Regions from separate parts of the Eubacterium ventriosum genome, predicted to be linked through region 1. Evidence: a T-box and tRNA genes for the amino acid it is inferred to sense, from the RefSeq annotation. Region 1 holds a T-box; the other holds one or more tRNA genes.
What was found. A T-box is a leader RNA that pairs with one kind of tRNA and senses whether it is charged. The one in region 1 lies ahead of pheS (phenylalanine--tRNA ligase subunit alpha), so its partner is inferred to be a tRNA-Phe.
Positions count from the first base shown of each region.

Region 1 (6,548 bases):
TATGCAGCAGATGATGCTAAAGTGGAAATTTGGAGTTATAGTTTAAATGAGAGAATAGAGCACAGGTCTATTGAGGTTGGAAAGAGTAATCCAAATTTCGGAATTATGTTTACGCCATCAGATATAGTGGCTAATAAGATTAAGTGGTCTATTGATGATACATCAATTGCAACAGTTACAGGAAATAATGATACGGCGACAGTTAATGCAGTAAAAGAGGGAATGACAACATTAAGATTGAATGTTTCAACAGAGTCTAATGGTAAATTATCACATTCATCAGTTATTTCTGTTTATACGGCAATAGACAATGTTTATGGTAAAGTTAATGGGAAAGCATGTACTTTTTATAGAGGAGCAACGAAAAATTCATGGATTAGGTCAGAAAAAGTAAAACAAGGACAGGAACTTACTATAATTGGTAGTTGTGGTAGCTTTTATTATGTTGAGTTACCGGATGATTACACATTTGATGATGGAAGAGATACTAGAAAAGCTTATGTTGAAAAATCAAAGGTATATGTTCCGGTTACTGATGTTAAGGCATGGAGAAATTCTAATGATGTAAAAGTGGGAGAAACAACTACTGTAACAAGTGTTGTTTATCCACAAATAGCTACAGTTAACAAAGCTACATACACCACTGACAATAGTTCAATTTCAACATGTGATGGAAATGGTAATGTTCAGGGAAAAGGTGAAGGTTATACAAGAATAAGTGCAACAGCGGAGAACAAAAAAGCAATTTGTGGTTTATCTGTTTATTCACAATGTAGTGACGTGTCAGGCAGCTTAAAGGAAGAAGCAGATTTTCTTATAGGAGCAGACTCGGGAGAAAATATAAGAAAGGCAAAAGTTCCTAAAAATCAAAAAGTTACAGTGATTGGCAGTTGTGGAAATTACTTTAGAATAAAGATGCCAACAGATTTTAATTTTGATGATGGTGACAATAGTAGAATAGCATATGTACTGAAATCAAAAGTTTATGTACCTGTTACTGAAATAAAAATTAACAAATCAGAATTAAACTTAGGTGAGAAAGATGTGGATCAGTTGAAAGCTGAGGTTATTCCTGCACAGGCTACAAATAAGACGATAGTTTGGTCTGTAGCTAAGAAGGGAGTAGTTGAAGTAGATCAAAATGGAAAGATTAAAGTAGTTGGCACAGGTAACACTACTGTTATTGCAAAGTCTCCGGAAGGACCATCAGCAGCATGCAAGATTACTGTATTTAAAGACCTTGATACAGCTAAGATGGGTGATTTTACACTTAGACTTGTAAAAACAACAGCAGGTTGTAATACATTAGAATATTCAAGATGCAAGGGCGCTACTCAGTGTGAGGTATATTCAGGAGTTAAGAGACCGGATGGTACATTTAAGTGGACCTTTTTGGAAGGGGAGTATGGACAGCTTTGTGAGGGAGGCGAGTTCGATGAGGAAGTAGACCTTGGTTCAACTCATTATTATAAAGTTGTAGCAACGAAAGAGTATGTAAGAGATTCATTTGATTTTGTTACTCTTGATGAAAAGACTAGCAATATAGTCAAAGTTACTAATGGTACGCTAACACTTTCAGGAAAACAGAAAAACAAGAAAAGAAATACCCTGTCATGGAACAAACTTAAGAGAGAAGATACAAAGAAGCAGGGGTACGTAATTTACAGAAAAACAAATAATGACAAAAAATACAAGAAATTAAAGGAAGTAACAAAAAATTCATACACTGATAAGAGTATTAAGAAAAAGAAAAAATATTCTTACAAAGTGAGAATGTTCTATGTTAACGAAGACGGCAAGAGAGAATATTCTCCATACAGCAATGGAATTACAATTAAGGTAAAATAGGGAGCGAAGGATTATGAAAAAAGCAAGTAAGATTATAGCAATTTTTATATTTGCGATGAGTGTTTTTGTAGGCGTTGGTACCGTTGGAGTTTTTGCAGATACAGCATCTCAGACCAACACGGTTAATGAACCGGTGAAATTCATTGCAAAACAAAAAGGAAAAAAGGTTGTTTTAAAGTGGAACAAGTCTAAGAATGTGAAAGGCTACATTATATATAAGAACGGAAAGAAGTTTAAAACATTAAAGAAAAACAAACTTACTGACAAAAAGGTAAAGAAGAACAAAGTGTATAGCTACAAAATAAAGGCTTATACTTTTGCTAATGGTAAGAAAGTATTTAGCAATTCAGGTCAGACTGTTTCAATAATTGTAACTGATAAAAAATCAAAAAAGGTAAACGCAGGAAGATTTAAATACATAAAGAATCAGTACACAATAAGTCTTAACGGAAAAGTTAAACTACAGGGCGAAGCATATCCGTCTAAGAAATTAAAAAAGAAAAAAGTACTGAGCAGAAAACTTACATGGAGTTCTTCAGACACAAGCCTTGCAACGGTAAATGCAAGAGGCGTTGTTAAAGCTAACAACAATATGAAGACCGGTACTGTAATAATATACGCAAAGGCTCACAATGGTTTAACAAAGAAAGTTAAAATTAATATTGAAAACTATGCATATCCGTCAAAGATTAAAAAAATGTACATGTTAAGCGATGATATTAAACCACTTGTAACAGAGCATATGGCTGAAATGACAAAAATAGTTTCCTATTTTGAATTTGAAAATAAAAATAACGAAACAACATTTGACATTGACGAAAAGGGAAATCTTTCAATGAGCAAAAAGATTGCCATAAGCAGCGAAATGGAAAAAACAATATTTAATCTTATTTCAAGCATGCCTATAACTGTAGAAGTGCATAAGGGATATGTGGCATTCAACAGAATAGACTTTACAGTTTACGACACTGGAATAATCAACTCAATTGCTTACGTATTCCAAGGCATGGAAAATGTTGATACAGGATATGAAAGAATAGAAATAGCACCTAACTGGTATTATCAGTATGGAGAATTTTCAAAGGGATACTTTGAAGAAGAACAGGAATAATTGACATATAATGAACTTGCAAATGCACAGAAAAGCAGAAAAAATGCTAATCTGTGCATTATTGTTTGACACTGTTTTTTTTGTGTGTTAGAATTGTCGTATTGTAAAAGGCGATGAGTGTGTAAGTAGATATATATTTTCCGTCAGAGAGAAAGACTCACAGGCTGGAAGGTCTTTCAGGTTCAGATATATATTGAAATTCCCACAGGAGCTGCATTCACCAACAGATTATAAGTATGAATAATACTAAAGAAGGAAACTAATCTAAGTAATGAATGACGTGTGTAGCGCGTTAAGCAGATAGAGTGTTCGTGATAATGATTACGGAAACTAGGGTGGTACCGCGGAGCAATCCGTCCCTATGGAACAGGTGCTTTTTTTTATTTTTAGTGTAGAAAAGTCTTAATCCACATATGCTTGCATAAATGTGGATTTAAGACCTTTCTACACGCTCCCATAATGAGCATAAAAGTGAAGCGAAAGCTTCACGATATGCGAATGATGGGAAAAGGATTGCGAGAGTGCGAAGCACGTAGCAATCCAAAAAATAAAATATGAAAAAGTGTGAGAGTTGTTTTTGCGTACTTCAATGAGCATAAAAGTGAAGCGAAAGCTTCACGATATGCGAATTGAAGTTAACGGATTGCGAGAGCACGCAGTGCGTAGCAATCCGTTAGGAAAACAAAAAATTGACTCACAAACCTGTTATTTTAAAATCTATAAAGAGAGGAATTTATCATGAAAGAAAAGTTACAGGCAATTAGGGAAGATGCCATTTCCAAAATTACAGCCTCAGACAATTTGGACAAACTTAACCAGATTAGAGTTGAAGTTTTGGGCAAAAAAGGTCAGTTAACAGAAGTTCTTAAGGGCATGAAAGATGTTGCTCCTGAAGACAGACCTAAAGTTGGTCAGTTAGTTAATGACACAAGAAAGATTATTGAAGAAAAAATGGAAGAAGTTAAGGCAGAACTTCAGGCTAAGGCTAGAGAAGCTAAGTTGAAAGCAGAAGTTATTGACGTTACTCTTCCGGCTAAGAAGAATAAAATCGGACATAAGCATCCTAATACATTAGCTCTTGAAGAATTAGAGAGAATTTTTACAGGTATGGGATACGAAGTTGTAGAAGGTCCTGAAGTAGAATATGACCATTATAACTTTGAAGCTTTAAATATTCCTGACAATCATCCTGCAAAAGATGAACAGGATACTTTCTATATAAATAAGAACATTGTACTTAGAACACAGACTTCTTCAGTACAGGCAAGAGTAATGGAAAAAACTCAGCCACCTATCAGAATTATTTCTCCGGGTAGAGTTTTCCGTTCAGACCAGGTAGATGCAACACATTCACCTTCATTCCATCAGGTTGAAGGTCTTGCAATCGACAAGAACATTAATTTCTCAGACTTAAAGGGAACATTGGCAGAATTTGCCAAGGAACTTTTTGGACCTGAAACAAAGACTAAATTCAGACCTCATCATTTCCCATTTACTGAGCCAAGTGCAGAAATGGACGTTTCATGCTTTAAGTGTGGTGGAAAAGGATGTAGATTCTGTAAGGGTGAAGGCTGGATTGAAATTCTTGGTTGTGGTATGGTTCATCCACACGTACTTGAAATGTGCGGTATTGATCCTAAGGAATATCAGGGATTTGCCTTCGGTGTAGGTCTTGAAAGAATTGCATTATTAAAATATGAAATAGATGATATGAGACTGTTATACGAAAACGATGATCGTTTCCTGAACCAGTTCTAGTTAGCAGGAAGGAGAAATAAAAATGAATACACCATTATCTTGGATTAAAGCATACGTTCCTGAACTTGAATGTACTGATCAGGAATACATGGATGCAATGACATTGTCAGGTACAAAATGTGAAGGCTTTGAAAGACTTGATGCAGACCTTGACAAAATCGTTGTTGGACAGATTGAAAAAATAGAAAAACACCCTGACGCAGATAAGCTTGTTATTTGTCAGGTTAATATTGGAACAGAAACAATTCAGATTGTTACAGGAGCACCTAATGTTAAGGAAGGACAGAAAGTACCTGTAGTACTTGACGGTGGTCGTGTTGCCGGAGGTCATGACGGTTCAAAGACAGAAGGCGGAATTAAGATTAAAAAAGGAAAACTTAGAGGAGTTCCTTCAGATGGAATGATGTGTTCTATTGAAGAACTCGGCTCAACAAGAGAATTTTATCCTGAAGCACCTGAATACGGAATTTATATTTTCGATGACAGCGTTCAGGTAGGAGCAGATGCAATTGAAGTTTTAGGACTTCACGATTCAGTTTTTGAATATGAGATCACATCTAACAGAGTAGACTGTTACAGTGTTATCGGTATTGCAAGAGAAGCAGCTGCAACATTTAAGAAGCCATTTAAGGCACCTGTTACAGGACCAGTTGGAACAGACGGAGATGTTAATGATTACATTTCAGTTGAAGTAAAGGATAACGACTTATGTAAGCGTTATTGTGCAAAGGTTGTTAAGAATGTTAAGATTGCACCATCACCTGAATGGATGCAGAGAAGACTTTCAGCCTGTGGTATCAGACCTATCAATAACTTAGTAGATATTACAAACTATGTTATGGAAGAATTTGGTCAGCCAATGCATGCTTATGATCTTGATACTATTGCAGACCATAAGATTGTAGTAAGAAGAGCAGAAGACGGTGAGAACTTCGTTACTCTTGACGGACAGGAAAGAGAATTAGACAGTGGAATGCTTATGATTTGCGATGGTGAAAAGCCTGTAGGTCTTGCCGGAATTATGGGTGGCGAAAACTCAATGATTACTGATGATGTTAAGGATATGCTTTTTGAAGCAGCTTGTTTTGACGGAACTAACATTCGTCTTTCATCTAAGAGAGTTGGTCTTAGAACAGACGCTTCAGGTAAGTTTGAAAAAGGACTTGATCCTAACAATGCAGAATCAGCTATTAACAGAGCATGTCAGTTAATCGAAGAATTAGGAGCAGGTGAAGTTGTTGCAGGTATGGTTGATGTTTATCCTGAAAAGAAGACAGAAACAACAATTAAGTTTGATCCTGACTATGTAAATAAATTAATCGGATTTAATTTAACAGAAGAGCAGATGGTAAGTTACTTCCCTGCTTTAGAGTTAAAATATGATCCTGAAACAAAACTTATTACAATCCCAACATTTAGACAGGATTTAGTTGGTATGTGTGATATTGCTGAAGAAGTTGCAAGATTCTATGGATATGATAACATTCCTACAACTCTTCCAAGTGGAGAAGCTACATCAGGAAAATTATCATACAAATTAAGAATTGATGAAATCGCAAGAAGGGTAGCTTTATACAGCGGATTTTCACAGGGAATGTCATATTCATTTGAAAGTCCAAAGGTTTATGATAAGTTATTACTTCCAAAAGATTCAAAATACAGACAGTCAATAGTTATTTCAAATCCTTTAGGAGAAGACTTTAGTGTTATGAGAACTACACCTTTAGGTGGAATGCTTACATCACTTGCTACTAACTATAATAGAAGAAACAAAGATGTAAGACTTTTTGAAATGGGTAATGTTTATCTTCCAAAGGAATTACCACTTAAG
Region 1 is NZ_CP102282.1:1,700,083-1,706,630, forward strand. Features, by position in the region: gene NQ558_RS07625 (Ig-like domain-containing protein) at 1-1,848, shown strand, start outside; gene NQ558_RS07630 (hypothetical protein) at 1,862-2,959, shown strand; T-box leader at 3,064-3,323, shown strand; gene pheS (phenylalanine--tRNA ligase subunit alpha) at 3,698-4,717, shown strand; gene pheT (phenylalanine--tRNA ligase subunit beta) at 4,740-6,548, shown strand, end outside.

Region 2 (5,502 bases), 1.2 Mb from region 1:
ACGCGATAAAATAGTTTGAAGAAAAGTATCCGCATTTGTAGTTAACAAGATTATAATGGCATATTCAGGTGGTTCTTCAATTGTTTTTAACAATGCATTCTGTGCCTGCACTGTCATCTTTTCACTTTCCGGAACAATATATATCTTATATGGACTGCTATATGGCTTAATGTCAATATCATCATTTATCTGCTCTCTTATTTCATCAACACCAATACCTGATTTTTCGTAGGTAATATACTTAATATCCGGCTGGTTTTTTGAATCCGTCTGCTTACATGACTTGCACTGTCCGCATGCTGTTCCCGGAACGGTAATTCTTTCACCATCTTCATTAATGGCTTTATTAGAATTGTTTCTCTCACACTGCAAAGCCTTGGCAAAATGAATTGCAAGATTCATCTTACCCGATCCTTCTTCCCCATTTATAATGTAGGCGTGAGAAATTTTTCCCATTCTAATAGCATTTTCAAAATGTCTTAATATATGATTTTGTCCCAGAATTCTTTCTGATTCCATCTTCACTCCTAAAAATTAATCTATGGTCATACTAATTTATAATAACATAAATAAATAAAAAAGGCTATGCTTTAGCCATTTCCAGATAAAACATAACCTTAAAAATAATATAATACTTATTTATTTTATTCTTACTTTATTTTTTTTACTATTTCCTGCTCTATTTCTTTTATACACTGATTTAAGTTATTGTTCTCAAACCTTTTCTTTATACCGGCTTTCTCTATTTTTTCTTCTGAGAAATCTTCCTCATCAGCCAGAAATCTTCTGCATAACTCCTTGTACTTTGGCTCACTTTGATTTCTTTCCCTGTTAACAGCCCTTGCCAATCTTTCACCTGTTTCAACCTGTATATATAACGGCACCACAACATCTTCACCATAAAAATCAATCATCTGCTCATATGATTCCAAAGTACCAATATACAAATAATCTCCGTTATTTAAATCTATCTGGCCGTCATCAACTGTAAAATAACTCCATATTCCATACACAGTATTATAATCTCTGCACTCAATAACCTTTTTAGCCTTTTTCAATTCTTCAAGCTTATTTTGGTCAACAAAAAAATATTCCACCCCATTTTTTTCATTAACCCTCATAGGTCTTGTTGTATAACCTACAACAGTTTTTAAATTTAATTGTTTATTTTCTTTTAAGCTTTGGAAAATAGTATCTTTTCCGCTGCAGCTTTTTCCTAACACAAAAAATATCTTTGACATTATTCCTCCAATTTATTTTACAACTTCAATAGTTTTATTTGAATTATCTTTTAAACCGCTAATATTCATATTTGCTTCCAAATACACTTTAATCTGTTCCAATAATTCTTCTGTAATCACTTCACCAGGAACAACCAATGGGATTCCCGGCGGATAAAGAAAAACAAATTCACCTGAAATGCAATCCTTTGAATCAAACAGATTAACTGTATTTTTTTCTTTCAAATCTGTTTCGTATATTGAATACATTCTTTTATTTTTCAGTAACTCTACAGAAATATTTTCATTCTGCTTTTCTTCCAAGGACTTATCTATTTCCTTTAAAGCCTCTGCCAATCTTTCAAGTTCTTTATAATCATCGCATATAGTAGTTATCCCAAGCACATACTTTAGTGAATCCATTTCAACTTCAATATTATACTTGTATCTGAGAATATCCCCTAACTGCTTACCTGTTATTCCACTATTATTTACATTAATAATAAGCTTCGTTACATCTACATCAAAAACATTATTTTGATTTTTTAATTCTTCACATGGTATTGAAATATACTTACACTTATTAACATTTTTTCTGATTTTGTTAATAACATTCAACAATTCATCATATCTTTGTTGACCTTTTTTCTGAATTTCCCTAATACACTTGTCAATGCTACACATTAGCACATATGAAGGACTACTTGTTTCATATATAGACAACATTTCCTGCACTTTTCCTGCATCAATTCTATCGCCCTTTAAATGAAACAAAGCTGTCTGTGTCATTGCCGGCAAAGTCTTATGTGTGCTTTCGATAACTAAATCAGCTCCCAACTTATAAGCCGGAACCGGAAGTTTCTCACTTATTCCAAAATGGGCTCCGTGGGCTTCATCCACAATTAAGACTGTATTATATTTATGGACTACTCTTGCAATTTCCTCTATATCAGATACGATTCCATCATAAGTAGGGGATGTAAGAACAACCGCCTTTACATCTCTATTTTTTTTCAAAATATTTTCTATTTCGCCTTTATTATAACCACCATTTATTCCGTACTTAGCTATATAAGACGGATATACATATTCCACGTCTAAATTACGTAACTTGGCACAATTATAAACTGCCTTGTGACAATTTCTTCCTATGATAATTTTATCTCCTATATTAGTAACTGCACTAATAGCAGCTAAAATTCCACATGAACTTCCATTTACCAAAAACCAAGTTCTGTCCGTCTCAAAAAAATCGGATGCATTTTTCATTGCATCCAATATTATCCCTTTAGGATTGTGTAAATTATCAAATCCATCTATTTCCGTAATATCCACTTTATATGGATCAATTCCATCAAAAAGCCTTTCATTTCTTTTATGCCCCGGCATATGTAATGGATATCTTCCATTTTTACTATATTCAATTAATTCATTGTAAAAACTCTTCTTCTGACAATTGTAGTCTTCATTATTATCTTTATAATTATTTCTACTATTATCTTTATAATTATTTCTACTATTATTGTTATAATTTTTATAACTATTACTTTCCATTACATACTCCCACTAACTATTCGCCAAAGTTAAAAAATGAAATCTGCTTATTTGTATAGTCTCCTCTATTAAATCCTTCAAGAAATACCTCAAGTGAAACAAATTTTTTAATTCCCTTATCACTTATAAAAGGAATATCTATATTAAATATTACATTATTTTTTGTTTCATTATCTTCTCTATTCATAAGCTTCTCAACAACAGTAATTGGAACAGAAAACTCTGCGGTGCATTCCATAAAATTAAGTTCAAAATTAGCTTCAAACTGATTTTCACTTCTATATACACTGTCAATATAAGCTCTATTTATCTCAGATTTGGTAGCTTCCTCTATTACCGGTTTAGTCCACCCATTCTTTCCTAAAATCATTACAGGATAAACATTATTAATAATTCCTATTGCACCTTCAGGAATTATATTCTCCTCGTCTATCTCACGCTCGTAACCCTCCAACAATTCCTGCTTTGTTATGTTATTAATTATATTCTCGCTTAAACCTGACACAAAAGAATCTATCTTTTTCAAAATAGGCTGCATCACTCCTATTCTCTCCAAAGATACCATAAAAATATTGTGCGCCCAGGCATACTCCTGCGCCTCTCTTGAAAAAGCAGTAGCGCTGAAATAACAACCGGTGTAATTATATCTATCGCATATATTTCCCATCTCTCCCTGTATTGCGTAGTTAGTTTCAGAAATATCTGCAATAATTCCTCCAAAATCGCGTACATGCATTAACTCAACCTTATTTTTTGCATAATACTTATACTGAAATATTATTCTTAAAGGAAATATAAAAGCTGTTGGAAGATTTAACTTTCCATAAGAATTAATACCATGGGAACTACTTCTCCCCGGTATATTCTGCTCTACAATATTAATATAATTGCTGTCCTGTAATAATTTTTTAACCTTTTCTTCGAATATTATTTCTCTTGCCTGATGCTCTTTCATTTAATTTATCCTCTTGTAATCTTGTTTTAATTATTTTACTTTTAATTATTTCTATGTGTGCTAGTGCTATAAATTTGTTTTGTAGTTAATTCTATTTATTCCTCCACTCACTGGGTGATATACATATATTTATATTACTATTTTTTATATTAGTAAGCAATTATTTATGGCAAAAAAAAACTAATGGAAAATCCATTAGTAAATAAAAATAATGCCCAGTTCCGGAATCGAACCAGAGACACGAGGATTTTCAGTCCTCTGCTCTACCAACTGAGCTAACTGGGCATTGAGTTGCGGGAATAGGATTTGAACCTATGACCTCCGGGTTATGAGCCCGGCGAGCTTCCAGACTGCTCCACCCCGCGATATTTAATTAAAAAGTAATGGGCAGAGAAGGATTCGAACCTTCGAAGGCAGTGCCAGCAGATTTACAGTCTGTCCCCTTTGGCCACTCGGGAATCTGCCCATTAAAGCCGATGAACGGACTCGAACCGTTAACCTGCTGATTACAAATCAGCTGCTCTGCCAATTGAGCCACATCGGCGTATTCATTTTTATCATTTATACTGTAAGAAGTATAAATGGGACCTACAGGGCTCGAACCTGTGACCCCCTGCTTGTAAGGCAGATGCTCTCCCAGCTGAGCTAAGATCCCAAGAAAAAAATAAAGAGGTTGAGAAAGCTAGCTTGATATGCTTTCGACCTCCTCTGTATAAATTATATATTATACTGATAGCGACCCGGATGGGGTTCGAACCCACGACCTCCGCCGTGACAGGGCGGCGCTCTAACCAGCTGAGCCACCGGGCCATCAAGAGTATTATAACATACTCAGTACTAAATTACAAGTACTTTTTTGATTATACACTCAAAACCACACACTGAAATCCTTCATCCGGGGAGATAACTCCTCTTTCCTTCCTTCATGGATAAGCCCTCGACCTATTAGTATCAGTCAGCTCCATGTGTTACCACACTTCCACCTCTGACCTATCAACCTCGTCGTCTTCAAGGGGTCTTAATTCTTGCGAATGGGATATCTCATCTTGAGGGGGGCTTCACGCTTAGATGCCTTCAGCGTTTATCCCTTCCCGACTTGGCTACCCTGCCATGCACTTGGTAGTGCAACAGGTACACCAGAGGTCAGTCCATCCCGGTCCTCTCGTACTAAGGACAGCTCCTCTCAAATATCCTACGCCCACGCCGGATAGGGACCGAACTGTCTCACGACGTTCTGAACCCAGCTCGCGTACCGCTTTAATGGGCGAACAGCCCAACCCTTGGGACCTACTACAGCCCCAGGATGCGATGAGCCGACATCGAGGTGCCAAACCACTCCGTCGATGTGAACTCTTGGGAGTGATAAGCCTGTTATCCCCAGGGTAGCTTTTATCCGTTGAGCGATGGCAATCCCACTTTATACCACCGGATCACTAAGTCCTACTTTCGTACCTGCTCCACCCGTCGGTGTCACAGTCAAGCTCCCTTCTGCCTTTGCACTCTTCGAATGGTTTCCGACCATTCTGAGGGAACCTTTGAGCGCCTCCGATACCCTTTCGGAGGCGACCGCCCCAGTCAAACTCCCCACCTGACATTGTCCACCAGCCGGATCACGGCTGCATGTTAGAAACCCAATACTGCAAGGGTGGTATCCCAAGGGCGACTCCACACAAACTGGCGTTCATGTCTCCTAGTCTCCCACCTATCCTGTACATGCAATATCGAATCCCAGTATCAAGCTAGAGTAAAGCTCCATGGGGTCTTTCCGTCCTG
Region 2 is NZ_CP102282.1:496,532-502,033, forward strand. Features, by position in the region: gene NQ558_RS02130 (DNA polymerase III subunit) at 1-519, opposite strand, end outside; gene NQ558_RS02135 (nucleoside/nucleotide kinase family protein) at 651-1,241, opposite strand; gene NQ558_RS02140 (aminotransferase class I/II-fold pyridoxal phosphate-dependent enzyme) at 1,254-2,774, opposite strand; gene NQ558_RS02145 (hypothetical protein) at 2,791-3,729, opposite strand; tRNA gene NQ558_RS02150 (tRNA-Phe) at 3,942-4,014, opposite strand; tRNA gene NQ558_RS02155 (tRNA-Met) at 4,021-4,094, opposite strand; tRNA gene NQ558_RS02160 (tRNA-Tyr) at 4,114-4,195, opposite strand; tRNA gene NQ558_RS02165 (tRNA-Thr) at 4,201-4,273, opposite strand; tRNA gene NQ558_RS02170 (tRNA-Val) at 4,312-4,384, opposite strand; tRNA gene NQ558_RS02175 (tRNA-Asp) at 4,466-4,539, opposite strand; rRNA gene NQ558_RS02180 (23S ribosomal RNA) at 4,655-5,502, opposite strand, start outside.
Region 2: it has a tRNA-Phe gene. The T-box ahead of pheS (phenylalanine--tRNA ligase subunit alpha) is inferred to sense a tRNA for this amino acid. The anticodon was not compared.